DNA from 4 places in the Halomonas citrativorans genome. Region 3 is predicted to be linked to each of the others. Evidence: predicted binding sites of a transcription regulator. Region 3 holds the regulator's gene; each other region holds the start of a gene.
What was found. The regulator PhoB, encoded in region 3, activates phosphate uptake and scavenging genes when phosphate is short. The targets are predictions, from matches to a motif close to TGTCATANNNNTGTCANA.

Region 1: the regulator PhoB is predicted to act here: its motif matches at 2,844-2,861, upstream of INT20_RS11185 (alkaline phosphatase).
Region 2: the regulator PhoB is predicted to act here: its motif matches at 2,649-2,666, upstream of INT20_RS11160 (Na/Pi symporter).
Region 4: the regulator PhoB is predicted to act here: its motif matches at 3,505-3,522, upstream of ugpB (sn-glycerol-3-phosphate ABC transporter substrate-binding protein UgpB).

The regions. Positions count from the first base shown of each region.
Region 1 is NZ_JABUYX010000010.1:56,711-62,815, forward strand. It holds gene gadC (glutamate:gamma-aminobutyrate antiporter) at 1-1,445, shown strand, start outside; gene INT20_RS11180 (PA0069 family radical SAM protein) at 1,598-2,683, opposite strand; gene INT20_RS11185 (alkaline phosphatase) at 2,919-4,358, shown strand; gene INT20_RS11190 (hypothetical protein) at 4,478-4,939, shown strand; gene INT20_RS11195 (hypothetical protein) at 5,089-5,535, shown strand; gene INT20_RS11200 (cysteine hydrolase family protein) at 5,628-6,105, shown strand, end outside.
Region 2 is NZ_JABUYX010000010.1:49,453-55,557, reverse strand. It holds gene INT20_RS11170 (glutamate decarboxylase) at 1-437, opposite strand, end outside; gene INT20_RS11165 (hypothetical protein) at 1,155-1,385, opposite strand; gene INT20_RS11160 (Na/Pi symporter) at 1,396-2,580, opposite strand; gene tyrS (tyrosine--tRNA ligase) at 2,780-4,042, opposite strand; gene INT20_RS11150 (helix-turn-helix domain-containing protein) at 4,129-4,941, opposite strand; gene INT20_RS11145 (winged helix-turn-helix domain-containing protein) at 5,026-5,337, shown strand; gene INT20_RS11140 (heavy metal translocating P-type ATPase) at 5,358-6,105, opposite strand, start outside.
Region 3 is NZ_JABUYX010000028.1:403-6,507, forward strand. It holds gene phoR (phosphate regulon sensor histidine kinase PhoR) at 1-1,280, opposite strand, end outside; gene phoB (phosphate regulon transcriptional regulator PhoB) at 1,283-1,972, opposite strand; gene ubiA (4-hydroxybenzoate octaprenyltransferase) at 2,103-2,999, opposite strand; gene INT20_RS16065 (chorismate--pyruvate lyase family protein) at 3,035-3,598, opposite strand; gene INT20_RS16070 (NAD(P)/FAD-dependent oxidoreductase) at 3,684-4,877, shown strand; gene INT20_RS16075 (HU family DNA-binding protein) at 4,982-5,254, shown strand; gene INT20_RS16080 (hypothetical protein) at 5,254-5,610, shown strand; gene INT20_RS16085 (hypothetical protein) at 5,714-5,896, shown strand; gene yccS (YccS family putative transporter) at 6,033-6,105, shown strand, end outside.
Region 4 is NZ_JABUYX010000003.1:106,197-112,301, forward strand. It holds gene INT20_RS05560 (tripartite tricarboxylate transporter substrate binding protein) at 1-130, shown strand, start outside; gene INT20_RS05565 (tripartite tricarboxylate transporter TctB family protein) at 215-664, shown strand; gene INT20_RS05570 (tripartite tricarboxylate transporter permease) at 677-2,191, shown strand; gene argE (acetylornithine deacetylase) at 2,222-3,388, opposite strand; gene ugpB (sn-glycerol-3-phosphate ABC transporter substrate-binding protein UgpB) at 3,608-4,936, shown strand; gene INT20_RS18215 (hypothetical protein) at 4,971-5,099, opposite strand; gene ugpA (sn-glycerol-3-phosphate ABC transporter permease UgpA) at 5,098-5,982, shown strand; gene ugpE (sn-glycerol-3-phosphate ABC transporter permease UgpE) at 6,001-6,105, shown strand, end outside.

The DNA of each region.
Region 1 (6,105 bases), on a different contig from region 3:
ATCCTACCTTTGCAACATCGGGTTTCTCGTTGGTCTTCTTTCTTATTCTTGGTGGGGTTCTGTGGTTTATTCCGGTAGGGCTTTGCGCGGCAGAAATGGCGACGGTTAAAGGCTGGGAAGAGGGCGGGGTTTTTACGTGGGTATCCAAAACGCTAGGTGAACGATGGGGATTTGCGGCAATCTCCTTTGGCTATTTGCAAATTGCTGTCGGCTTTATTCCTATGCTTTACTTCGTGCTAGGCGCACTCTCTTATATTCTTAATTGGCCTGCACTGAATAGCGACCCGATAGTCAAAACGATTGCGGCGTTGATTATATTGTGGGGATTAGCGTTAACTCAGTTTGGCGGTACCAAGAATACGGCGCGGATTGCAAAGCTAGGCTTTTTTGCAGGTATTCTACTGCCCGCTTTTATCTTAATTGGGCTTGCAGTTTTGTATCTTCGCTCAGGTGCGCCGGTCGCTATTGAAATGAGTGCACAGACGTTTTTCCCCACCTTTGGTAGTATGAGTACCTTGGTAGTGTTTGTCGCTTTTATACTGAGTTATATGGGGGTTGAAGCGTCGGCGACTCATGTCAATGAGATGAAAAACCCTGGTCGTGACTATCCTCTCGCCATGTTATTTCTTATGGTTTCTGCCATTCTCTTAAGTTCTCTCGGTGGGTTGACGATTGCATCTGTTATTCCTCACGAGCAAATCAACTTATCTGCGGGCGTGATGCAAACGTTCAGTGTGTTGATTAACCACTTTGGCAGCCATTTTGAATGGGCTATTCGGATTATTGCTGCGCTGCTATTGCTGGGCGTGCTGGCTGAAATAGCCGCATGGATTGTTGGACCATCACGCGGCATGTTGGTAACCGCGCAGCAGGGTATATTGCCGGCGCGTTTTGCTAAAGTAAACAAGAACGGCGTGCCGGTGGCGTTGGTTATTTCTCAGCTAACCATTACAACTATCGCATTGATTATTCTGACGAATACGGGGGGAGGAAATAATATGTCCTTCCTGATTGCACTAGCGCTAACCGTCGTTATCTATCTGTGCAGCTACTTTATGCTATTTCTGGCTTACATTACCCTTGTTCGAAAACAGCCTGAAAATCAACGTACCTTCAATATCCCTGGCGGTAACAAAATAAAAATTACCGTTGCAGTAGTGGGGTTACTTACTTCTTTAGTTGCTTTTGTCGTCTCCTTCTTCCCTCCCACGGGGTTGCCAGGAAAAGAGTCTAACGAAGTGTATACCGGTTTGCTGATCGGCTGTTTCCTTGTAGTGCTATCGATTCCGTTTATTATTTATGGAGTGCATAATAAAAGCGCTGCGCCAAAAAACCTTAAACTACACCATATCAAGCCCCATACCGCGCCCGAAGGTCACTACTTTATTCATCCCAAAGCCCGCAGTACGCATCACATCACTGTTGATGGAGAAAAGCTGCATTGATGAACCATGGGAGGATGTTTAGAAAGGTCGTCATTAGATTTTAAGCAGAGCTATGACGAATAGCGAAAAACAGTAGTATTAATCACTTAGGCATTTGCTTGGCACTTTCAGTAAGCTGAGAGTATGTCAGGCAAATGCCTTTTTCATGGGCTTTAATAAAAAAGCTCGCCCTGAGCGTTGGGCGGGCGAAAGTCTCGGGTATTCAGCCCTTGCTCGGTACGAGATTGAAAGTTCCACTGGCGGCTGGCGCGATTAAAGCGTTGTGCAATCATATCGGCAAAAATACCTTCGCCGCGAAAGCGCTTACCGAACTGAGCGTCGTAGGCCTTGCCGCCCCGGCATTGGCGAATCAGGCTCATTACCTTGGCCGCACGCTCGGGGTAATGGGCTTCCAGCCGGGCTTCAAAAAGAGGAGCGACTTCATGGGGTAAGCGCAGCAGCATCCAGGACGCCGTTCGTGCGCCAGCACGGCTGGCGGCCTCAAGAATCCGCTCTATTTCATGATCCGTTAATCCGGGGATGACCGGAGAAACAAGCGTTCCGACGGGAATGCCAGCAGTATTCAGCTCACGGATAACTTTTAAACGCGCTTGAGGAGAGGCCGCACGAGGTTCCAGCGTGCGTTTCATATTGGCGTCTAGGCTGGTCAGGCTAATAAATACGCGCACCAGGCGGTGTTCGGCCATCTCAGCCAGCAGATCCATATCCCGTAACACTAACGTGCTTTTGGTCACAATAGTGACTGGATGGCGGCAAGCCAATAATAGCTCAAGCAACTGGCGCGTTAAGTGGCGCTTGGCTTCTAGTGGCTGGTAACAATCGGTATTACCAGAGAGATTGATTGGTCGGCAGACGTATCCAGGCTTGCAAAACTCCTCACTTAATTGCTCCACCAGGCCATTTTTGGCAATCAGCCTGGTTTCAAAATCAAGCCCCGGGGACAGATCCCAATAGGCATGAGAAGGGCGGGCATAGCAGTAAACACAGCCATGTTCGCAACCTCGGTAAGGGTTCAATGAGCGATCAAAAGGCAAGTCTGGCGACCGGTTCCAGGAAAGCGCACTCTTACTGGTTTCTTCGCGTACTTCAGTTGCCCGTGTGGGGGAAGTCTCTTCGCGCCACCATCCGTCGTCTTCTGCCACGCTATGGGTTGGGGCAAAGCGGTTGTGCGGGTCATAGGTTGCCCCGCGGCCTTTGTGCACGGGAGGCCGTATTGGTGATTTGCCGAGAGACGCCATACGCCTGCCTCTTTCTATATTTGTGTATATATATACAGTATATGCGTTGTGACCAAGCGTGCAAGCGTTACTCAGGAGAAACCCGCAATGAACAGTTTTACGGATCGGCTACTGATTGCGATTCATGTTTATTAGAAATAATTGACTTACCTTCATTAGCAGTCATGAAAATGACATTTTTAGGCGCTACGATTTGTTGGATATCAAATTAGCTAAATTTATTTTAGGGATGAAAATGAAGAACTTTACGCGCAACGCACTCACGTTGGCACTGGCATCGGTCATGGCTACGCCGGTATTAGCGCAGGAAAATACAGCTAAGAACGTTATTTTGATGATCACCGACGGTACCGGTATCGAGACGTTCCGTGCGGCAAGTTACTTCCGTCACGGCGCGCTGGGCCATGAAGTTTATGATGAGTTTGACACACAGCTTTTCATGGCAACGCATCCGTTAAACACCTCTACCACGCCCACCAAGAGTGATGACGGTACGGTTACGTTTGAACCAGCCGAGCTCTGGAACGACGAGGCGGTAGATACCGTTTACGAAGGTAGCCTGGGTAACTACAAGGGCTACTTTGCCGGTTACGACTACGCTCGGGCTGATTACACCGACAGCGCGGCAGCGGCAACGGCGCTGGCTTCAGGCCATAAGTCCTATAACAGCGCCATCAACTGGTCCAACGATGATGAGCCGCTTAAGCATATTGGCGAATACACTGTTGATAGCGGCCGCGCTCTGGGTGTTGTCTCATCGGTGCAGGTCTCCCACGCGACGCCTGCCGGTTTCATGGCCCATAACGTAAGCCGCAACGACTATAGAGCCATTGGCCGCGAAATTGTCGATTCTGGCCTTGCCACTGTCGCCATCGGTACCGGGCACCCCTATTACGATGCAGCCGGCGAGCATGTCGATAACCCCGGTGAGAGCGATTTCCGCTTTATCGGTGGCGAAGAGACCTACCAGCGCTTGGTAGGCGGCGAAACGGATTACGCCTTTATCGAAAGCAAGGACGATTTTGAAGCTCTGGCTGCTGGTGAGTTGGATCTTCCCAAGGACAAAGTACTGGGCCTGGTGCAGAACATTCAGACGCTGCAATACAGCCGCCCCGGCGTAACCGGCGGTAATCTACTGGATACGTCACCAAGCCTTGCCACACTGACGGGAGGCGCTTTGAACGTGCTCAATGCCAGTGAAAACGGCAACGAAAATGGCTTTTTCCTGATGGTTGAGGGTGGCGCTGTGGATTGGGCTGCTCACGCTAACAACCTGCCGCGTATTATCGAAGAGCAAATCGACTTCAACGAAGCTGTGGAAGCGGCCGTTGAGTGGGTAGAAAACAACAGTTCCTGGGACGATACCTTGATCATTGTAACGACTGATCACGGTAACGGTTTGCTTCAAGGTCCTGACTCTGATGTGAATGCCTATAGCCCGATCGTTAATCAGGGTGCTGGCGCGCTACCCTTGGTACGTTGGCATTCCGATACCCACACGCGTGAGCTGGTACCGTTGTATGCCCACGGCGCAGGCGCTGAGTTCTTCTTTGACATTGCTCAGGCAGAAGACGGTCTTTCCCGCTATGAAGTAGACGAAGACAGCCACTACTGGATCGACAACACCGACGTATTCCGCGCGGGCCTAAACGCTTTCGGTATCGAAGCTGAATAAATAGGCAAGTATAGCAAGTACAACAGAGCCGCCTTCGGGTGGCTCTGTTCCGTTGGTAACCACTGACTGATATCACTTCGCCAACGACCATCCACTCACTACCCCGAAAAGAGTCAGATATGAAGCTTCATAACACGCTTTCACTGCTGTTAATGACAACACTAGCCAGCACGTCAGCATTTGCACTTAATGCTGAGCGCGCGCCCACCGCCAGTGGTCACGCCTATGCTGAGCCTTATAAAGCCGTTCGCAAAGAGGGCGTTTTACATATTGAAGTACGTTTCGTGACGGACTACCCAGGTTACTCTGGTGAGATCATTTATGACGATATCCCGCTAGATCGAATTGACGGGAAGATCTACGCCGAGTTCGGCGACCAGTCGTTCTCGCTGCTGCGTGAAGATGGAGGTGTGGTCGCGCCAGACAGCTTGCGCCTGAGCTTTAACTACGAACCAGACAAGAACCCACGCGTAGGCACCTGGAAAGCCGATTTTGTCGCCCCCATGCACGACGTTAACGAAGTCATGCTGTTCATGCCTAATGTTGCGCCCATTGGTCCGATTGTCATTCGGGATCGTTAAACAACCGGTTCTACATCCGTCCGTTATACAGAGTGTAGCCGTACTGCTTCATTGCCTTGGTAAGAAATTACCAAGGCAATGTTGTATCGGGTACCAGGTTTTTGGGCCAAATTTGGCTTATGCTGGAGGTTTAAGTGTAAGGTAAGCCTATGAAACCTTTCTCCATTCTTTTGATTCGATTACTCGCTATTTACCTCGCCATTACGCCTTTGCTAAGCGTATCGCCGCTGCTGTTTAGCCCCGGCTACGATGCGGAGCTAGCCCAGTGGCTGCCATGGCTCGCAGCCACTGCTGTTATTCCTATCATCGCGGGTATCGTACTGTGGTTTTCTGCGGTAACGCTGGCCAATAAATTTTTTGGAGAAGAGCGTGCTGAGCCTGCTTTAACGATTGCCGAGGAGGGCCTGGTACGCGCAGGCAGCTTCTTGATCGGTGTGTATCTTTTCGTTCAGCATTTGAGCACAGCGATTGGCCAATGGGCATGGGGAGGCATAGTAGCCTATGGTTCGCTAGCAGCGGTGGTGCTCAGCATTGGCCTAATAGTTGGCGCTCGTTTTCTAGCCAAGCTGTATAGAAGGTTGAAGTATTTCGAGTAATTTTGGGAAGGGGCAGGCTAGTAACGCATAGCTTCCACGTAAGCGCTTGGGTTTACGCCTGATCCAAGAAGCCTATAAACGAGGATGTTGAATTGGTAACGAGTAATCAACCTGTCGCGCTGATGATCATCGATATGCAACGGGGTATGAGAGACCCTGCCGCTGGCGAGCGCAATAACCCTAATGCGGAGGAAAATATCCAGCGCCTGCTTACAAAGTGGCGTAGTACATGCTGGCCGGTGGTGCATGTACGGCATATCTCTCGGACCCCCGGCTCGCCGTTCTGGCCGGGACAGCCAGGCGCAGAGTTCCAGCCCGCACTAGTCCCGCAACCTAAAGAGCACGTAGTAGAAAAGAACATACCCTGTGCGTTTACCCACTCAGGCTTAGAGCGCTGGCTTCACGCTCGCGAGATCAAGCGGCTGGTTATCGTCGGTGTAAGTACCAGCAATTCGGTTGAAGCCACCGCTCGCACGGCCGGTAATCTTGGCTTTGATACCCACGTCGTCGCCGATGCCACGTTTACCTTTGCTAAGCAGGATTACGCAGGTACTTATCGCACGGCGGATG
Region 2 (6,105 bases), on a different contig from region 3:
AACCCTTCTGCCGCACGTTTTTTCCGCCATTGCCACTTAAGCGCTAGCCCGCCAAGCATTGCGGCTTCTGAAGAGCCAATCGTCGAGCATCCCATGGTTGTTTCTGGCGAGGGTGAGTTCCAGAGATCTGCTAACATCCTAACGCAGCGTGCTTCGATCTCCGCAGTTTGTGGATATTCATCTTTATCGATCATGTTTTTATCGATTGAAAGATCCATCAAATTACGAATTTCATCATCAACCCACGTTTGGCAAAATGTTGCCAGGTTCTGGCGGGAATTTCCATCAAGCATTAATTCGTCACGAATGGCGCTAAATACATTGTGAGGATTCCGTTCCTCATCGGGAAACCCGGATTTCGGCAACGATGTCGCCAAGTCAATTGATGCATATACATCGTCATTATCATTACGTGCATTTAACCCTTTGACATCCATCGTACTACCCCCAGTTTTTTTATATGGATCACGTTTACTGCTCAAAGATCAGCTAAAACCACCCTACCAAACCATCAACATTTACTATACCTACATAGATGGTGCTTTTAGTCTATGACAAAATCTTAAAAATGAAAAATCGTAAGTATGATTTAAAAAATTATTTCGCCAGCAAACGTCTATCCATTTGAAAATGCTAAAAATATTACCAACCAAGGCGTGACATCTCTTTCTCATAGCACCCAACGGGTAGAAAAGTGGTTTAATAACGAGTATAAGAAAATATACCAACTCATCAATAGATTAAAAACCTTGACGCTACAAACATCCAAACAATGGCTCCCATATTAATCTACACAACGGTATAGGATTATCTTCAAGGCCATAGCACGATATGACCACTCAATAAAAACAACTTAAGCCACTGTTTTACAATAAGGTATCATGAGTGAAAAAGGTATTTTATCCAGCCATCATTTAATGAATACTGGGTGACTCGACCAAGAATTAGAAAGATAAATATTCAACAAGCAACCATTTGTGCTGACGAATAAACAACAGTGCTATAATGGAATATAGTCAAGACATGAAAATACAGTATGGCATGATCTAACAGGTCCCATAAAAAGGCATTTGCCTGACATACTCTCAGCTTACTGAAAGTGTCAAACAAATACCTAAAGGAGTAGCCTTTGTTGCTTTCGCTATTCGTAACGCTTATTTAGGCCGGTGGCGTAGCTCATTAAGCACTAACGTAAAGAAACTACGAATTTCGTTCATTTTGGGTCGTGCTTCTTTAATCAGCGTATCGAAAGGTTCTAGTTCGCGCTCTTGCGCTTCTCTTTGTGCAATTTCTTCTCTTATTTCTTCAATGAGCTCGGAAGAGTCATCCAGCATGGCCTTGAGTTCAGCGGTCGATGTTGATACTAGCTCGTGTTGATGGGTCATGGGTGTTTCCTCAAAACAGCGTGGTGAGCGCAATCAGGATAGCTGGCACGGCAATAAATACGCCTAATACCCAAGCAGCGGCGAGTGCTTTTCTTTCTGAGGCGGCACGGCCTAGCCACTCGGCACCCTTAACAGGCAGTGGTCTTAAAAACGGTAGGCCAAAAATCACCACAACCGCAAATAAATTAAAGAAGAGGTGAACCAGTGCGATTTCCAGCGCCAGTATGGCAGTTGCCCCAGTGATTGCGGTGGCAGCAAGTAGCGCGGTAAACGTCGTGCCAATATTGGTGCCCAATGTAAAAGGGTAAATCTGACGTAAAGAGAATGCGCCTGACCCAGCTAACGGCACCATTAAGCTTGTGGTGGTAGAGGAAGACTGGACTAAAAACGTCACCACAGCACCAGAAGCAATACCGGCGACGGGGCCACGTCCAATGGCGTTATGCATAATGTTTTTTGCCTGCCCTACCATCAATACTCTCAGCAGTGCGCCGATATAACGAATCGCTAAAAAAATCACGGCAATACCAAAAATAATCATGGCAACGCCACCGGCAATCGTGGGCAGGTTCATGGCGACACTTTCAACCGAAGAGGTAATCGGCTTTGTTGCCATCCCAACAATATTAATACTACCCATGGAAAGGTCAGCATCACCGTAAAACAGAAACGCCGTAGCGTTCGACAGCTTTTCAAGCGGATGAAAAATAAGCTCAATGGGCAGAAAAATCGCCACGGCCAGCAAGTTAAAAAAGTCATGCACCGTTGCGGCAGAGAACGCCCGCCTAAACTCGGCTTTATCACGTACATGGCCCAGACTTACCAATGTATTGGTAACAGTAGTACCAATATTGGCCCCCATAATCATGGGCACCGCCATAGCGACAGGCAGGCCACCCGCCACAAACGCCACGATAACAGAAGTAACGGTTGAAGATGACTGTATCAGGGCCGTCGCGACAATCCCAATCATCAAACCAACAAAGGGGTTGGTGGCAAATTCAAACAACTGAGCGGCATGGCCGCCCGCGGCAATCTTAAAGCCATTACCTATGATGGATACGGCACAGATCAGGAAATACACCAGCAATGCAAGCGTGAGCCACTGCCTTAGCGTGCCCTTGCGCCGGACTTTTATTCTGCGACCCTGGCTTGGTAAGACCTCTTGCACAGCACTATTGATATTTTCGGCCATTGCCACATCCTCTTGGAAGGAAGAACGCACGTATAACCCACCCACTCCTGCAAAGAGTGGCGTCTATAAGTGACATAGGCGTGACAACGGCGTGGCACTATCGTGTTAGAGCGAACGGTATTGGATCGAAGAGAGGTTGTTCACAATGGGCAACATCAAGCGAATGCTGCTACTTCCTGGAAACGGCATCCCATGTAAGTTACCCACGCTTGAACAATCGAAAGTGCTTTTTACCTTTTTGTACGATCCAGTATTGGTCAAAAAGCGCGAATGCTTGACTTAGCTGCCCTTGCTCGGCGCGCTCGCCATTGATACGTACAGCGTTCTGGTCAATCAATTCACGGGCCTGCCGCCTGGATGAGGCGAGTTCGCTTGCCACCATAGCTTCTTCCAGCGTCTGTCCAAACGCTACGTCTTGGCAGCGTAGCCCATCAAGTTCAAGTTGCTGTAGCTCACTACATGAGAGCGCAGCTACTTCACCACTGAACAGCGCCTGGGAAATACGCTGAGCAGCAGCCAGCCCCTCCTCGCCATGCACAAAGCGGGTAATGGTTTCAGCAAGTACACGCTGCGCTTGGGGCTTGCCAGCGGCCTGCTTGTCTTCTGCTTCGATTGCGTCGATGTGATCGCAATCCATGAACGTGTAATAGCGTAAAAAACGGTAAACGTCAGCATCATCCGTATTCAACCAGAACTGGTAAAACTGGTAAGGCGAGGTCTGTTCCGGGTCGAGCCATACCGTGCCGCTTTCCGTTTTACCGAATTTGGTACCGTCGGATTTGGTGATCAACGGCAGCGTCATACCGAACACCTGCTCGCCGTTCAGGCGGCGTGTGAGGTCGATACCACTGACGATATTGCCCCACTGGTCGTTGCCACCCACTTGTAACCGGCAGCCCAACGTCTTGTTGAGGTGGGCAAAGTCATAGGATTGCAGCAGCGCATAGCTGAATTCAGTAAACGACATGCCCTGGTCAGGCCGTTCAAGACGCTGACGAACGGATTCACGGTTAATCATCGCATTCATCGAGAAGTGTTTGCCCACATCGCGAAAGAAGTCGATCACGCTAATCTGGCCAATCCACTCTGCATTATTAACCGCTTTCAGGGGCGCTTCGAGGTGCGGGGCCATCAACCAATAAATCTGTTCGCTTAAGGCGTTAACCCAACCCTCAACCGTTTCGGGAGAGTTAAGCGAACGCTCCGCCGCCTTGAAGCTGGGATCACCAATCAAGCCGGTGGCCCCCCCGACCAACGCCACACTTTGGTGGCCGGCATCCTGAAAGCGTTTGAGCATCAATAAGGGCACCAAGTGCCCGATATGCAGGCTGCCCGCCGTGGGGTCAAAACCGCAGTAAACGGTCTGCGGTGATTCGAGCAGAGCCTGAAGCTCATCCAGGTGAGTTGTCTGCGCAATCAAACCACGCCGTTCAAGGTCGTGAAGCAATGCCTGTACAGTCATCATGCTCGCCTTTTTAGCCATTAGAGAAGATGGTCATAGGCTAAAAGTTGGCGGCGCAATCCGCGATATCCCTAAAGGGATAGAAATCAGGATTGGGTGACGGGCGGTGCGGTAATGGCATGATTGATAAACAGGCCAAAGATCTCGCTTAACGACGCCACACCCAGCTGGGCGTAAATACGTTTGCGGTGATTCTTGACCGTACCTTGGGTGATCTGCAGGCGCTCGGCAATCTCTTCGGAATCCAGGCCCTGCACCATCAAGGCAGCCACCTGCTGTTCACGGTGGGTTAAATGCGCCTGCCCAAAGCTGCCAATGGCCTGGTGAATGTGCTGGCTAATCGGCTGATCGGGCTGCAAAGGCTCAGAAAGATACAGCGGATTATTGCCCCACTGTTTGCGGCACAGCGCGGCCAGCAGCTCAATATACAGCTCAAGGTAGTGGGCATCGGAGGAAGAAAACCCGCCACTCTCCGCCAACAATCCCAAGTAGATAACTATCCAGCGGGCATCATCCAGACGAATGGCGAGACAAAGTTCACCCTGCCAGCCGGTTCGCTGATAGAAGTTGCTGGCATACTCGTTATACCCGGCAGGCGGTACCACATCGGCCATACACAGCACACCTTGGCGCGGTGCCTGGTCGAGCGCTACCAGAAAAGGGTCCTGCTGGTAATCCTGTAGCAAGTAACGCTGAAAAAGCAGCTCACGGCGCTCGGGAATGGAATCGAACAGGTAGATAGGGTGTTTATCAGGCCGGTACCCAATGATCACCGCACAGTCAAAGTGGATAATGGTTTTGAGAAGCGCCGTCAGCTGTGAGGTGAAGCTCACCGTGTGCAGCGCATCAATCGTCTGCGTTAACGCATGCGGCATGACGTCTTTAAAGAGAGTAGGCATACGTATTAAACGGTGGCTGTGGCAGAGGACGTTCAGTATGCTTTAGTCCGCGCTCATTTATAAGACATTCACACGGTAGATTTTATGACCGACTCTCTCAGCAAGACAAAATCCAGCTTTTATCGACGTCTTTACGTGGCTTACCTGATCGACCAGGGCGTCGCTAGCGTACCTGCGCTCGTAAGCGCCTGCGGCATGCCGCGTCGTACGGCTCAGGATACGATTGCGTCACTTGCCGAACTGGACATTGAATGCCAGTTTCAACCAACCCAAGGCGAGCGCCATAACAGTGGTGAATACCGGATTATCAGTTGGGGGCCAATTGACCCTTCCTGGGTCAAAAATCAGGCAAAACGGCTGGCCGAGGCACTGGGTTATCCCTCGATCTCGTTTTGATTGCCTGCTGGTTCAGATGCTCAATCACGCCAGGCAAGCCGAGCAGCATTCAGCGTAACGCTTAATGAACTGGCGACCATGGCCAGTACCGCCACCAGCGGGGGGATGGCCATCACGATCACCAAGCCCAGTGCTAGCGTATTATAGACGGCCGACAGGGTTAAATTCTGCAACATGACACGCCGAGTTGCCTGAGCAGTGGCAAGCCCCTCAACCAGGCTAGAAACACCCGGTTTCAGTAAATGCGCAGCTGCACCTTCACGGGCGGCATCACTGGCGTTGAAAGGGGCTGCCCCAATATCGGCGGCCGTCAGGCTTAAGGTGTCATTAACCCCATCGCCCACAAACAGCGTAGGCCCTGGCAGCCCCTGAACCAAGCGGGCTTTCGCCTCCGGCGAACGCTCTGCAAAACATGCATTCGGCACCAGCCCAAGGCGCTCAGCCACCGCCTCAACGGCGCCAGGCCTATCTCCACTCAGCATGACCACCCAGTAATCGGCTTGCAGTGATTGAATACTCGGCGCGGCATCCTCATACGGCGTATCTTCAAGGTAGAAGCTGCCTAGCCAGCCCAAGGCGTCCGCAAGTACCACTTCAGAGGCGGCAAGTGAGGTATCCGTTTCATGTTCAGGTAGCTCAATACCCTGACGAGTTAAAAAGCGCTGGCTGCCTAGCCAAATATCGCCATGTTCTGGCAAGTGAAGATGAACCCCTTGCCCAGGCACCTCTTCTATCACCTGGGCTTGCCGAGGCACGTATGCCGGGTCA
Region 3 (6,105 bases):
AGCCGAGTGGCGGGGAAAGTACAGCGAAATAGCGAACCTTCGCCAGGATGCGATTCAACCTGAAGCTGGGCATCATGGCGCAGCAGGATATGCTTAACGATGGCAAGACCAAGCCCAGTACCGCCTGTCGCGGTACTCCGGCCTTTATCAACCCGATAAAAGCGCTCCGTTAGCCTGGGGAGGTGGACAGGATCGATGCCCTCTCCATCATCTTCTACTTCTATGCATGCGCTTCCATCTTCCATGGGCGCCCAGCGCAGTATAATTTGGCTACCCTCTGGGGTATATCGCACCGCATTGAAAGCCAGGTTAGAAATGGCACTACGTATTTCCTGCTCGCTCCCTATGAGCTGGGCGTCACTTTCAATAGCAACACGGACAACATGCTTACGGTGCGACAGCGCCAATGCATCCTGGCAGACGCTATTAAGCAATTGCTCAACCGACAGCGCCTGATGGTCTTGCCCGCCTTGATCAATTTCCAAGCGTGACAAAAGCAGCAGATCGTTAACCAGATTTTGCATGCGCTGCGTCTGGTCCTGCATTTGCTCGATCCCTCGGCCCAAGCGAGGCGGAAGCTGCTCAGCCAAGTCACCATAGGTTTCGAGGTAGCCAGAAAGAACGGTTAGCGGCGTACGCAGCTCATGGGAGACGTTGGCCACGAAGTCTCTGCGCATCTGCTCAAGGCGGTGCAAACGAGTGATATCCCGCGCCATCACCAGGCGCTCATCGTCGCCATACAAGGTAATTTGGTATTGCAGAATGCTGCGCTCATCAATGGGTGAGGTCAGCGTAAGCGGTTCGCTGTAATCGCGGGCGTTGAAGTAGCTGATAAAGCGTGGGTCACGCAACAAATTGGTAATGTGCTGGCCACGATCGTGCGCGGTTTGTAGGCCCAGCATATCCGTCGCTGCACTGTTCCACCACTCCAAATCACCGTGGCGGTCGAGCATTACCACGCTGTCGCGCATGGCCTCTGAGGATTCCTGGATACGCGCAAGCGTAGACCGCAATCGACCTTGTGTAATGCGCTGGCTTTTTTGGTAGCGGTAAAGACGGTCAAGCAAATCCCCCCACATGCCACCCGCAGCCGGGGGCTCGTTATGAGGATTAAGGGTTAACCATTGAAAGAGGACGCGCAGTTGGCGTAAATGGTAAAAAAGACAAACGGCCAACCCGGCTGCCAAGCCAAGGCCCGCTGAGCCTAGCAGCCACCCCAGGCAAACACCTATGGTCGCTAACCAGGCAATACGCCAAAGCTCACGGCTCCATAGGCGCACAGTTACACCCGGGCTGAGAAACGATAACCGGTACCCCGTACCGTCTGAATCAGGTTTTGATGCACATCGCCTAACGCCTTACGCAAGCGCCGAATATGTACATCCACTGTGCGTTCTTCAACATACACATTGCCGCCCCATACCTGGTCCAGCAGTTGGCTGCGCGTATAGGCTCGCTCCTGGTGGGTCATAAAGAACTGCAGCAGGCGATATTCAGTGGGTCCCATTTCCAGCGCCTTGCCATGCGCACTAACACGATGGCTGACGGGGTCGAGTAGAAGGCCGTTAATTTCAATGGGGTCTTCTACGCCACGCGGGGTGGTGCGTCGCAATACGGCTTTCAAGCGCGCGACCAACTCACGGGGCGAGAAGGGTTTGGTGATATAGTCGTCCGCGCCCGCCTCAAGGCCTTGAATCTTATTGTCTTCCTCACCCTTGGCGGTGAGCATAATAATCGGCATTTCGGCGGTGGCTTCTTCACGCTTAAGGCGTCGCGCCAACTCAATACCACTGGTACCTGGCATCATCCAATCCAGAAGCAGTAAGTCAGGCTGATGGTCAACGACTAACGCGTGGGCATCCTGGGCGTTATCCGCTTCAAGCACACGATAGTCAGCCATTTCCAGCGCCACTGCGATCATTTCGCGAATAGGTGCTTCATCATCGACAATCAAAACGGTCTTGGCGGTCATTCCAGGGCCTCACGGTGCTCAATGAAAGGTAATTCAATGACATCTCAGTGACAATAACACCATGACTTGATGACACTTATATGACAATAGCCAATAACAAGAACGAATGACAGGCGCTAATCACGCTTTGCTAGAGCGGCCCGGCCACTGGCCACCAACTTAGCGCAATTCCGGCAAAAACCAGCAGCCCTGACCAGTAATTATTCAAAAAAGCCTGAAAACACGGGTCGCGTTCACGATGCCGAATCAGGCGCTGTTGATGAATAAAGGTGGCCGCCATCCCGGCAAGGCCCAGCCAGAAAAAACCACCCAGCCCCACACGAACACCCACAAAGGCTAACAGCACCAACGTCGCCAGTTGCAGTAATCCAATCATCAAGCGGTCTGCACTGCCAAACAGCACCGCCGTTGATTTAACACCAATTTTCAGGTCATCGTCACGGTCGACCATGGCGTATTGGGTATCGTAGGCAACCGTCCACAGTACGTTCGCAAAAAACAGCAACCAGGCTTCCACAGGTACATAGCCCAGCACTGCCCCAAACGCCATGGGGATTGCCCACGAAAAAGCCGCCCCCAGCACCACCTGAGGAAGATGGGTGTAACGCTTCATAAAGGGGTAGATAAACGCCAGGATCACGCCACCAATCGACAGCAGCACCGTAAACCAGTTGGTCAGCAGCACTAACACAAACGCAACAGTGACCAGCCCAATAAACAGCAGTTGGGCTTCGGTTTCACTGATTCGCCCCGTCGCCAGTGGACGATGTTTCGTGCGCTTAACGTGGCCATCAACATGGCGGTCTGCGTAATCATTCACAACGCAGCCAGCAGCGCGCATAACATAAACACCTGCCACAAAAATAAGCAGCACGTTGCGGCCAGGCACCCCGTTTGTAGCCACCCAAAGCGCCCATAAGGTAGGCCACATCAATAGCCAAGTACCAATGGGGCGGTCCAGGCGCATTAAGTGTAAAAAATCAGCGACTCGCGCCCATCCGACTGGCCGCAACAAAGAACGATCCATGCCTACCTCACGTAAAGAAGAGATGCCGAGCAAGCCTACCGCGAAGCCAAACGAAGGTCATCTGCCATGGTGGATAAAAAGTACTCTTGTACGAGTAGCGATAACCCACCATGTTGAAACACTGAGCGCCGCCCCCAACAACTTTTCACGCCAGCATCCTGAGGGAAGGCAAAACGTGGCGCACCGCTCGTGGCTTCAAGCGGGCCGCGTACTAAATCTGGCTGGCGAAACAGCCAACTGCCCAGCGAGCGCTCACCCAGTTGCTCCAATCGCTGGCCTTTTAGCTGTGTTAAGGGAGCAACCGAACGTGCGACCACCCAAGGATTATCACCCACGCACAGGGCGACCTCCCTTAACCAGGCATAGCGACGAAGCTCAATCCCCAACGCCTGCGCTTCATCACGCAGAGGCACGCCGACGCCCTGGCGCAGCAGGCGAACACGGAATGGTTGCCCTGCGCCTGCCGCTTGCAAGCGAGCCGTTAGCGAATCCGTAGACGCAACCCACTTCCACCAGGCAGCGCTCATGGCGGGGCGTAACGCAGCCACGGGCTGCCAAACAGGAAAGGCATGCGTTTGCCGAAAAGAGGACGTCACCACCAGATACTCCTGGGCAAAAAACAGAGAAGCTAGTGTAACATGGTGGTCTTAAAAGCTTTTACGACACCGATTATTTGGGGATGGCATGCCTGCATCACATCCGGTTAGCAACCCGACTGGCCACGCTGAGTTAATCATCATTGGTACCGGCATGGCAGGCATTGGGCTTGCCCGTGCGCTACGTCGCCAAGGCGATAAGCGCTCGATTATTTTGGTGAGCGCAGACAGCGGCGAGGACTACAGCAAGCCGCTGTTATCTACCGGCTTTGCAAAACGCCTCTCGCCCCACCAGCTGGCCAGGCATTCAGCCGCAGTACTGGCCGATGAGCTGGATGCCCATGTGCTTACCCATACGTCAGTAGAGCACATGACACCAGACACGCACACCGTACAGCTTAGTGACGGGCAAACACTTGCCTACGATACGCTGGTGCTGGCGACCGGAGCTGAGCCCCGGATGCCTTTTGCCATTCCAGAAAGCGTTGCTCGCTACTGCTTTACCATTAACGATCTCGACGACTATCGCCTGTTCCATCACGCGCTGAACGATCGCCCCGCGCGCATTGCCGTTATCGGCGCAGGATTAGTCGGCTGTGAATTTGCCAACGACCTGCAGGCAGGTGGCCATCAAGTCACTCTGATTGCTCCAGAGGCCACGCCGTTACCCAGGCTATTACCAGAACCGCTGGGGGTTGCGCTGAGTGATGCCTTTCAGGAAGCCGGTATAAAGCTTGCGCTTCACCGCACGATTAAAGAGTTAGCCCCGAATAATAACAGCACGGTTCGGCTAACGCTTAGTAACGATGACACCGTCAACGCCGATATTATTTTACTGGCAACCGGCCTTACGCCAAGGACCGCGCTGGCAAAGGCCGCCGGGCTTGCCGTTTCACCACAAGGTATTCAGGTAGACCGATATCTGCGCACTTCGCACCCGCATATTTATGCCTTGGGCGATGTTGCTTGCATAGAAGGCCTCAATGCCATGTACGTCCAGCCATTACAAGCCAGTGCCAAAACACTCTCGGCAACGCTTGCAGGCTCACCAACGCAGGTCAGCTTTGGCGCTTGGCCCATCATTGTGAAAACGCCGCTATTGCCCGTAGTGGCCTATCCGCCTTCGGCGATACCCGAACACTGGCGAATTGAGGGCGAAGGGGGTGATATGACGGCGCTTGCCGAAGATAAAGACGGGAATTTAGTCGGTTTTGCGTTGACAGGCGGCTGCGTGAGACGGAAAGTGGAGCTTTCCCGAGCAGCTCCCACACTGCTGGGCTGATTTTTATCGCGTTCACGTCTAGGCTGGATAAGCTAGCTTGGCCTAGTGAGTGCTTTTAACAACACCACGATGCTTTACGCTTACTTTTAATGAGGGAATTTCCTATGCGCAAACCTGAACTCGCCGCTGCCATCGCTGAGGGTGCCGACCTATCCAAAGACAAAGCAGGCCAAGTCCTGAATGTTATTCTGGATGAAATCACCAACAGTGTTGCGAAAGGCGAAGATGTGGCATTGATTGGTTTTGGTACCTTTACCGTACGTGAGCGTGCAGCACGTGCCGGCAAAAACCCGCAAACGGGCGCCCCCTTACAAATTCCGGCCAGCAAAAATGTTGCCTTTAAGCCGGGTAAAGCGCTTAAGGATGCCGTTTCCTAATGAAACTCAAGCTGACGCTGTGGCTATTGAGCCTAATGCTCAAACGTGCCCTGCGCCGCAAGCCACGCTTTCGTGAACAGCTTGAAAGGATGCGTCACCTGGACTGGGGCATTGCAACGGAAGACTTGAGCATTGCTCGCTACTACCGGATGACCCCCAAAGGGGTCTCTTCTGGTAAAGGCCTGCCAGTCGATTTGGATCTTGAATTGCGCTTTCGCGATCAGGAAGCCGCATTACGTATCCTTAGAAAGCCAACGCAGCAAGCTTTCCTCGATGGAATGCTCAACGGCGAGGTACGCCTTGTCGGTGACTCCACCGATATGAACAAGCTGCAAAAACTGCTGAAGTATTTATAACGCTTCTTCCAGCGGTTCTACCCGCCACCCGTAGGTGGCGGGTTCCTACGCGTTTCACCTGCCTTTCTCCCACCATAATGTTGGCACAGCGCCAGGGGCAAACGTGATCGTAACGGCCGGACGTACCGACAAGCGTGACTGGCTGCACCGTTTGGGGCTCAAGACCGTACTGAATCACCGCCTTCCTGATTACGCCAGGCAACTCAATAACACGGCGCCTTCTGGTATTACGCGCAATTTTGAAAATATCGGGGGCAGCGCTCATTGGATTGCTCAATGGCGATAATATAGGCAAGCGTGTGGTCGAATGGTAGGAGCTTATCTGCTCTAAAACGCATAACGTGATAACCCCAAAACCATAGCAACGAACCAGCCCCATGGCTTATACTAAAGTCTAACAACGACTGACAATAAGAGCGTCTATGCCTATTTCACTGCCGCTTCGGCGTCTTTGGACACTTGATAAGTTTGCCTATAGCCTGCGCGTTTTTATCG
Region 4 (6,105 bases), on a different contig from region 3:
CCCTGAGCACATGGCCAAGATGGAAGAGATGGGCCTGATGGTCGATATCCGCACTGGAGAGGCCTACCGAGAGATGCTGGAGGAAGAGGAGGAGAGCGTTCGCGCACTCGAAGGCCTGCTCGGCTGGTAGTCCGAGTCCCTGGCCGCGGCAGTTTCCCACTTCACGGCCAGCCCCATCTCACGCCGTTCTCTACAAGAATAAATTGGTGGTTTTATGAAAACGCTCCATATGGACGTGGCTATTGGGTTAGCCATGCTGCTGTTCACGATCGTGTTTTATAGTCTCACAGTGATGATGCCCGCTGACCCAGCGGTGTTCCCCAAACTCATTCTTTCCGTTTTAGGCCTGTTTTCGCTACTGATCCTCGCCTCGGGCATCTCCAAGACACGGGGCCCCCTAAAGGCAAACGTCAACTCCGCGCCCATTTTCACCCATGTGCGCGGTCCTGCCGTGACGTTTACCGCCCTGTGTATCTATTTAGCGCTCATCAGCGTACTTGGCTTCTTTACGGCCAGCTCCCTCGCCGCCATTTTTTTCATGTTTTACTTTGGCCTCAAGTCGTATGTCCAAATGTTATTCGTCCTCGTGCTGATGAATACTTTTGTCTATTTACTGTTCGTCTGGCAGCTTCGTATCTCGCTGCCTACCGGACTACTTTTATAGAGGAGAGGGATCATGACTATTGATACGACCCTGCTATTGTCGGTGCTCTCCCAGCTTACCTCTCCAGATGTTCTCCTCATGCTGGTCATTGGGGTCCTGGGGGGCATTTTCCTGGGCGCGCTGCCAGGACTGAGTGCCACCATGGGCATTGCCCTGTTAATTCCAGTAACGTTTGGAATGCAACCCGTAGCGGCGATGGTATTGCTTGCAGCCATTTATGCGTCGGCCGTATACGGGGGATCCATTACGGCGATCCTGATTCATACGCCGGGCACTCCGGCATCAGCCGCGACGGCAGTCGATGGCTATCAAATGACGCTGCATGGCGAAGGGCTCAAGGCACTGGGAACATCCACGCTCTGCTCCGTCATCGGCGGCCTAGTGAGCGTGGTGGCCCTGCTATTACTCGCGCCTCCTTTGGCACAAATTTCGCTGCGTTTCAGCGCACCGGAATATTTTCTAATCGCTATATTCGGCTTGACCATTATTGGTAGCCTCTCGAGCGATGCTCTAGTGAAAGGCCTCTCTGCCGGGCTGCTGGGTCTATTGATCAGTTTAGTAGGGGTCGATGTCATGACCGCCTACCCGCGCTTCACCTTTGGCGTGGCTGAGCTGGAGAGTGGAATTTCGTTGATTCCCGCCATGATCGGCCTCTTCTCTATCTCGCAGGTTATGATTCAGTCGGAGAAGCTGCACAGTACCCACGCCCCTAGCTCCCAAGCCCCCACGTTGAGCGGGCAGCTCTTCCCCAGCCGAGTAGAGTGGAGAAAACTGAGGCGCACGATTTCACGCTCTTCGGTCATTGGCGTAGTGGTGGGCGCCTTACCGGGCGCAGGCGGCGACGTCGCCTCATGGGTGGCGTACAACGAAGCCAAGCGCAATGCCAAACAGCCGGATCGTTTTGGCAAGGGCGAAATCGAGGGGTTGGCAGCAGCGGAAACAGCCAATAACGCCGTGACCGGCGGCGCCATGATTCCCTTACTTACGTTGGGTATCCCAGGCAGCGCGGCGACTGCCGTCATGCTGGGCGGCCTGTACATTCATGGCTTGCAACCCGGGCACGAGCTGTTCAGCGTCAATGCGCATATCGTCTATGCCATTATCGTTGGACTGCTGCTGGCTAATATATTGATGGGTATCGTCGGCTTGGCGTTGGCAAAGCAGGTTGTCAAGGTAGCGACGGTACCTTTTGCTATCCTTGCGCCGATCATCGTGATTCTGTCGGTCGTGGGTTCCTACACCATCAACAACAGCATGTTCGATGTTTATGTCATGGCCGCGTTTGGACTGCTGGGCTACCTGATGAGAAAGACCGGCTTCCCGACCGCCGCCATTGTGCTGGCCATGATTCTAGGTGCGATGGCCGAGATCGGTTTCCGTCAATCGCTGGTCATGTCGAAAGGCAACATGCTGAGCTACTATTTTGATCGGCCATTTTCACTGCTCCTCATGGGGTTGATCCTGCTGGCCCTGATCTCTCCCCTCATCCTGCGCTGGAAGCGGTACAAGGCTCAGCAGGAGGTCTAGCGCGAACCGCTCAACAGCAGCCATGGCGGGTCATCGCCATGGCTGCTCCAGCGCCTTCCCCAAACAGCCCATAAACGCCAGGCACGCCTCAAGTTCGCTTTTCTCAATATATTCATCCGGCTGATGCGCTTGAGCGATACTGCCCGGACCCAGAATAATCGTTTGTAACCCTTGGCCTTGAAATTGCCCCGCCTCGGTGGCGTAGGCCACTGCGTGGTTGCAGCACTCACTTGGCAGGTGATCCTTGGCCAAGCGCAGTACGGCGTGATTATCTCGGTCGGCAAGGCCTGGTACCGTTACATTCAGCGGCTCGGTTACAACCTGTACGTCCTTGCCACGCGCCCTTAGCTCGGCACTTAACGTATCGGCATACGCTTCAAAACGCGCAAACACCTCATCAAACGTCTCGGTGGGCAGGTGGCGTATTTCCCACTCAAACTGGCACTCTCGCGCCATGATATTGATGGCCGTACCGCCCTTGATCTTGCCCACGTGGAGGCTGGTGTGGGGTACGTTGAACGCCTCATCCACTTTGCCCTCCTCCACCAACGCCGCCATGGTGTCTTCGATGAAGGTGACCAGTCGCGCTGCCACATGAATGGCCGAAGTGCCCTGGTTCACCTGACTGCTGTGCGCTTCGCGCCCTACGACGGTGGTGCGCAGATTAGTGGCGCCCTTCTGGGCCACGACGGGCTGCATGCTGGTCGGCTCACCAACAATGACGTGCGCGGTGGTTGAGTAGTGCTCGTAGAACCGTTTGATCAGCGCAGGCGCACCGACACAGCCAACCTCCTCGTCATAGGAAAAACCAAAATAGATCGGCTGCTGCAAAGGCGTTTTCACCCACGTGGGCACCATGGCAAGAGCGCAGGCAATGAAGCCTTTCATATCACAGGTGCCACGGCCGTAAAGCTTACCGTCTTGGCCATCATGCAGGGCGAAAGGATCTGTCGACCAGGGCTGGCCTTCCACCGGCACCACATCGGTATGGCCGGAGAGCATCACCCCACCTGGCGCATCAGGGCCTATACGGGCAATCAAGTTCGCCTTGGTGCCGCAGGGGCTCATCACCCGTTCGGAGGCGACGCCGTACTCTTCAAGATAAGCTTCGACAAATTCGATCAGCGCCAGGTTAGAGCCACGGGAGGTAGTATCGAAAGAGACCAGTTTGGTTAATAGCGCTATTGCGTCACTCATACGACTCTCATTAGTTATGCACATTGTCTCAACCCTATCATCGCCCTCGCAGAGCGCCTACTACCAATGCCCTTGGATAAAACCCAAAGCTTTTATAAAACCTTGGTCCAGTTAGCATTCATCAAAATGTCATCTACACTCATTATTGTTCAGTGCACCCACAAATCTTAAAAAACGCATTGTGCCACCTGGCTCGCGCCAGGCCCAAAAGGAGCTCACATGTCTCGTTTTATGTTACGCGCGTTATCTACTGGCATCACCGCGGCTACGCTGAGTGTTTCCGCCCACGCCGCTACCGAGATCACCTGGTGGCACTCCATGGGCGGCGAGCTGGGCGAGCGCTTGAGCGCGCTTGCCGAAGACTTCAATGCCACCCAGGATGGGTACCGTGTTACGCCCTCCTATCGGGGTGAATACGAACAAACCATGGTTAACACCATTGCCGCTTTCCGCGCAGGCGAGCAGCCCCACATCGTACAAATTTACGAAGTGGGCACCGGCACCATGATGGCCGCCCAGGGCGCTATCTATCCGGTGTTTGAGCTGATGGAAGAGCACGGCAACACCTTTGATCCGGCTGATTATCTGCCCGTGGTAACCGGTTACTACACCGACACCAACGGCAACATGCTCTCCATGCCGTTCAACTCGTCCACACCGATTCTTTACTACAACAAAGCCATTTTTGAAGCGGCTGGCCTCGACCCTGAATCACCGCCTACTACGTGGGCTGAGATGGGCGAGATGGGTCAACAGATTGTCGATGAAGGCGCGGCCTCTTGCGGCTTCACCATGGCCTATGCGGCCAACTGGGTCGGCCTTGAGAACTTCTCAGCGCTGCACAATCAGTCCATCGGCACCCAGGAAAACGGCTTCGGCGGTCTGGACACCGAGTTTGCCTTTAACGGCGACGTACAGGCGCGCTTTTGGGATCAGTTGAAAGAGTGGTCGGATAGCGGCGTCTACAGCTACGCAGGCCCAGCAAATGGCCCGGACGCGGCGCCCTCGTTCTATTCCAGCGACTGCGCGATGTACATGAACTCGTCAGCATCACGCGCCGATGTGTTGGCTAACTCCGACTTCGACGTAGGCTTTGGCATGCTGCCCTACTACGACGACGTAGACGGTGCACCGCAAAACTCAATCATCGGCGGCGCGACTCTGTGGGTGCTTTCCGGCCATGAAGACGACGAGTACACCGGCGTTGCTGAATTCCTTGAGTACCTCTCCTTGCCTGAAATTCAGGCCGAGTGGCACCAGGGCACCGGCTACCTGCCGATTACCACTGCCGCTTACGAGCTGAGCCAAGAGCAGGGTTACTACGACGAAAACCCAGGCGCGGATATCGCCATCGAGCAGATCAACTTAAACGAGCCGACAGAGAACTCCAAAGGCCTGCGCTTTGGCAACTACCCCCAAGTGCGCATGGTTCTGGACGAAGAGTTCCAGGCCGTACTAGCCGGCGACAAGAGCGGTCAGCAAGCGCTGGATGATGCGGCAAGCCGCGGCAATCAGATTCTTCGCGACTTTGAGGCAGCCAATAACTAAGCGCTTCTCGTTACTTGTCAACAAACCCCGGCTTTTATAGCCGGGGTTTGTTATAGGAGCCATCCCATACGCCCAAGTCACCGGGGCCTATGGGATGGCTTACTTCCTGGCAGCTGAGCACAGCGGCCAGCCGCACCAACGCCCGTACGACAGGATGTGTCATGCAGACCAAACGTTCCACCTATCAAAACCGGTGGCTCCCTTTCCTACTGTTAGCGCCGCAGTTGGCGATTACGCTGGTGTTTTTTATCTGGCCGGCAAGCCAGGCGGTTAAATCGAGTTTCGAGCGCACCGATGCGTTCGGCTTTAAAACAACGTTTGTCGGTCTGGAGAACTATGCACGCGTTCTGGCCGACCCCAGCTACCTGAACGCACTGGGGCGCACCGCGATTTTTTCCGTCTCAGTGACGGTACTTTCCATGAGCCTGGCGCTTTTACTGGCCGTTTGCGTCAACCGTGTGCTGAAGAGCGCCAAGTTCTATACCACGCTTCTGGTATGGCCTTACGCTGTTGCTCCGGTAGTAGCGGGTGTGTTGTGGTGGTTTCTGTTCAACCCCACCATCGGTCTTCTGCCGCATCTGCTCGACTGGTTCGGTATCAGCTGGAATCACCGCGTTTCGGGCTCTCAAGCCATGATTTTGATCACCATTGCCGCCGCTTGGAAGCAGATCTCCTATAACTTCCTGTTTTTCCTGGCAGGGCTGCAATCTGTTCCGCAGTCGCTCATGGAGGCAGCGGCCATTGATGGCGCGGGCCCCTTTAAGCGCTTTTGGACCATCGTGCTCCCGCTGCTATCGCCCACCACTTTCTTCCTGCTGATCATCAACATCAACTACGTGATGTTCGACACCTTCGGGGTGATCGATGCCACCACCGCTGGCGGGCCTGGCCAAGCCACCATGACATTGGTCTACAAGGTCTACACCGATGGCGTAGCGGGGCTGAATATAGGCTCCTCATCCGCCCAGTCGGTCATGCTGATGGGCATCGTGATTATCTTGACGTTTATCCAGTTCCGATACGTGGAACGCCGGGTCAACTACTAGTGCGTTAAGGAAGTAAACATGGTTGAAAACAGACCCTTTCTAAATATTCTGACCCACCTGGTGCTCATTGCAGGCGTATTGGTGGTGGCGTTCCCGGTGTATGTGGCCTTTATCGCCTCGACC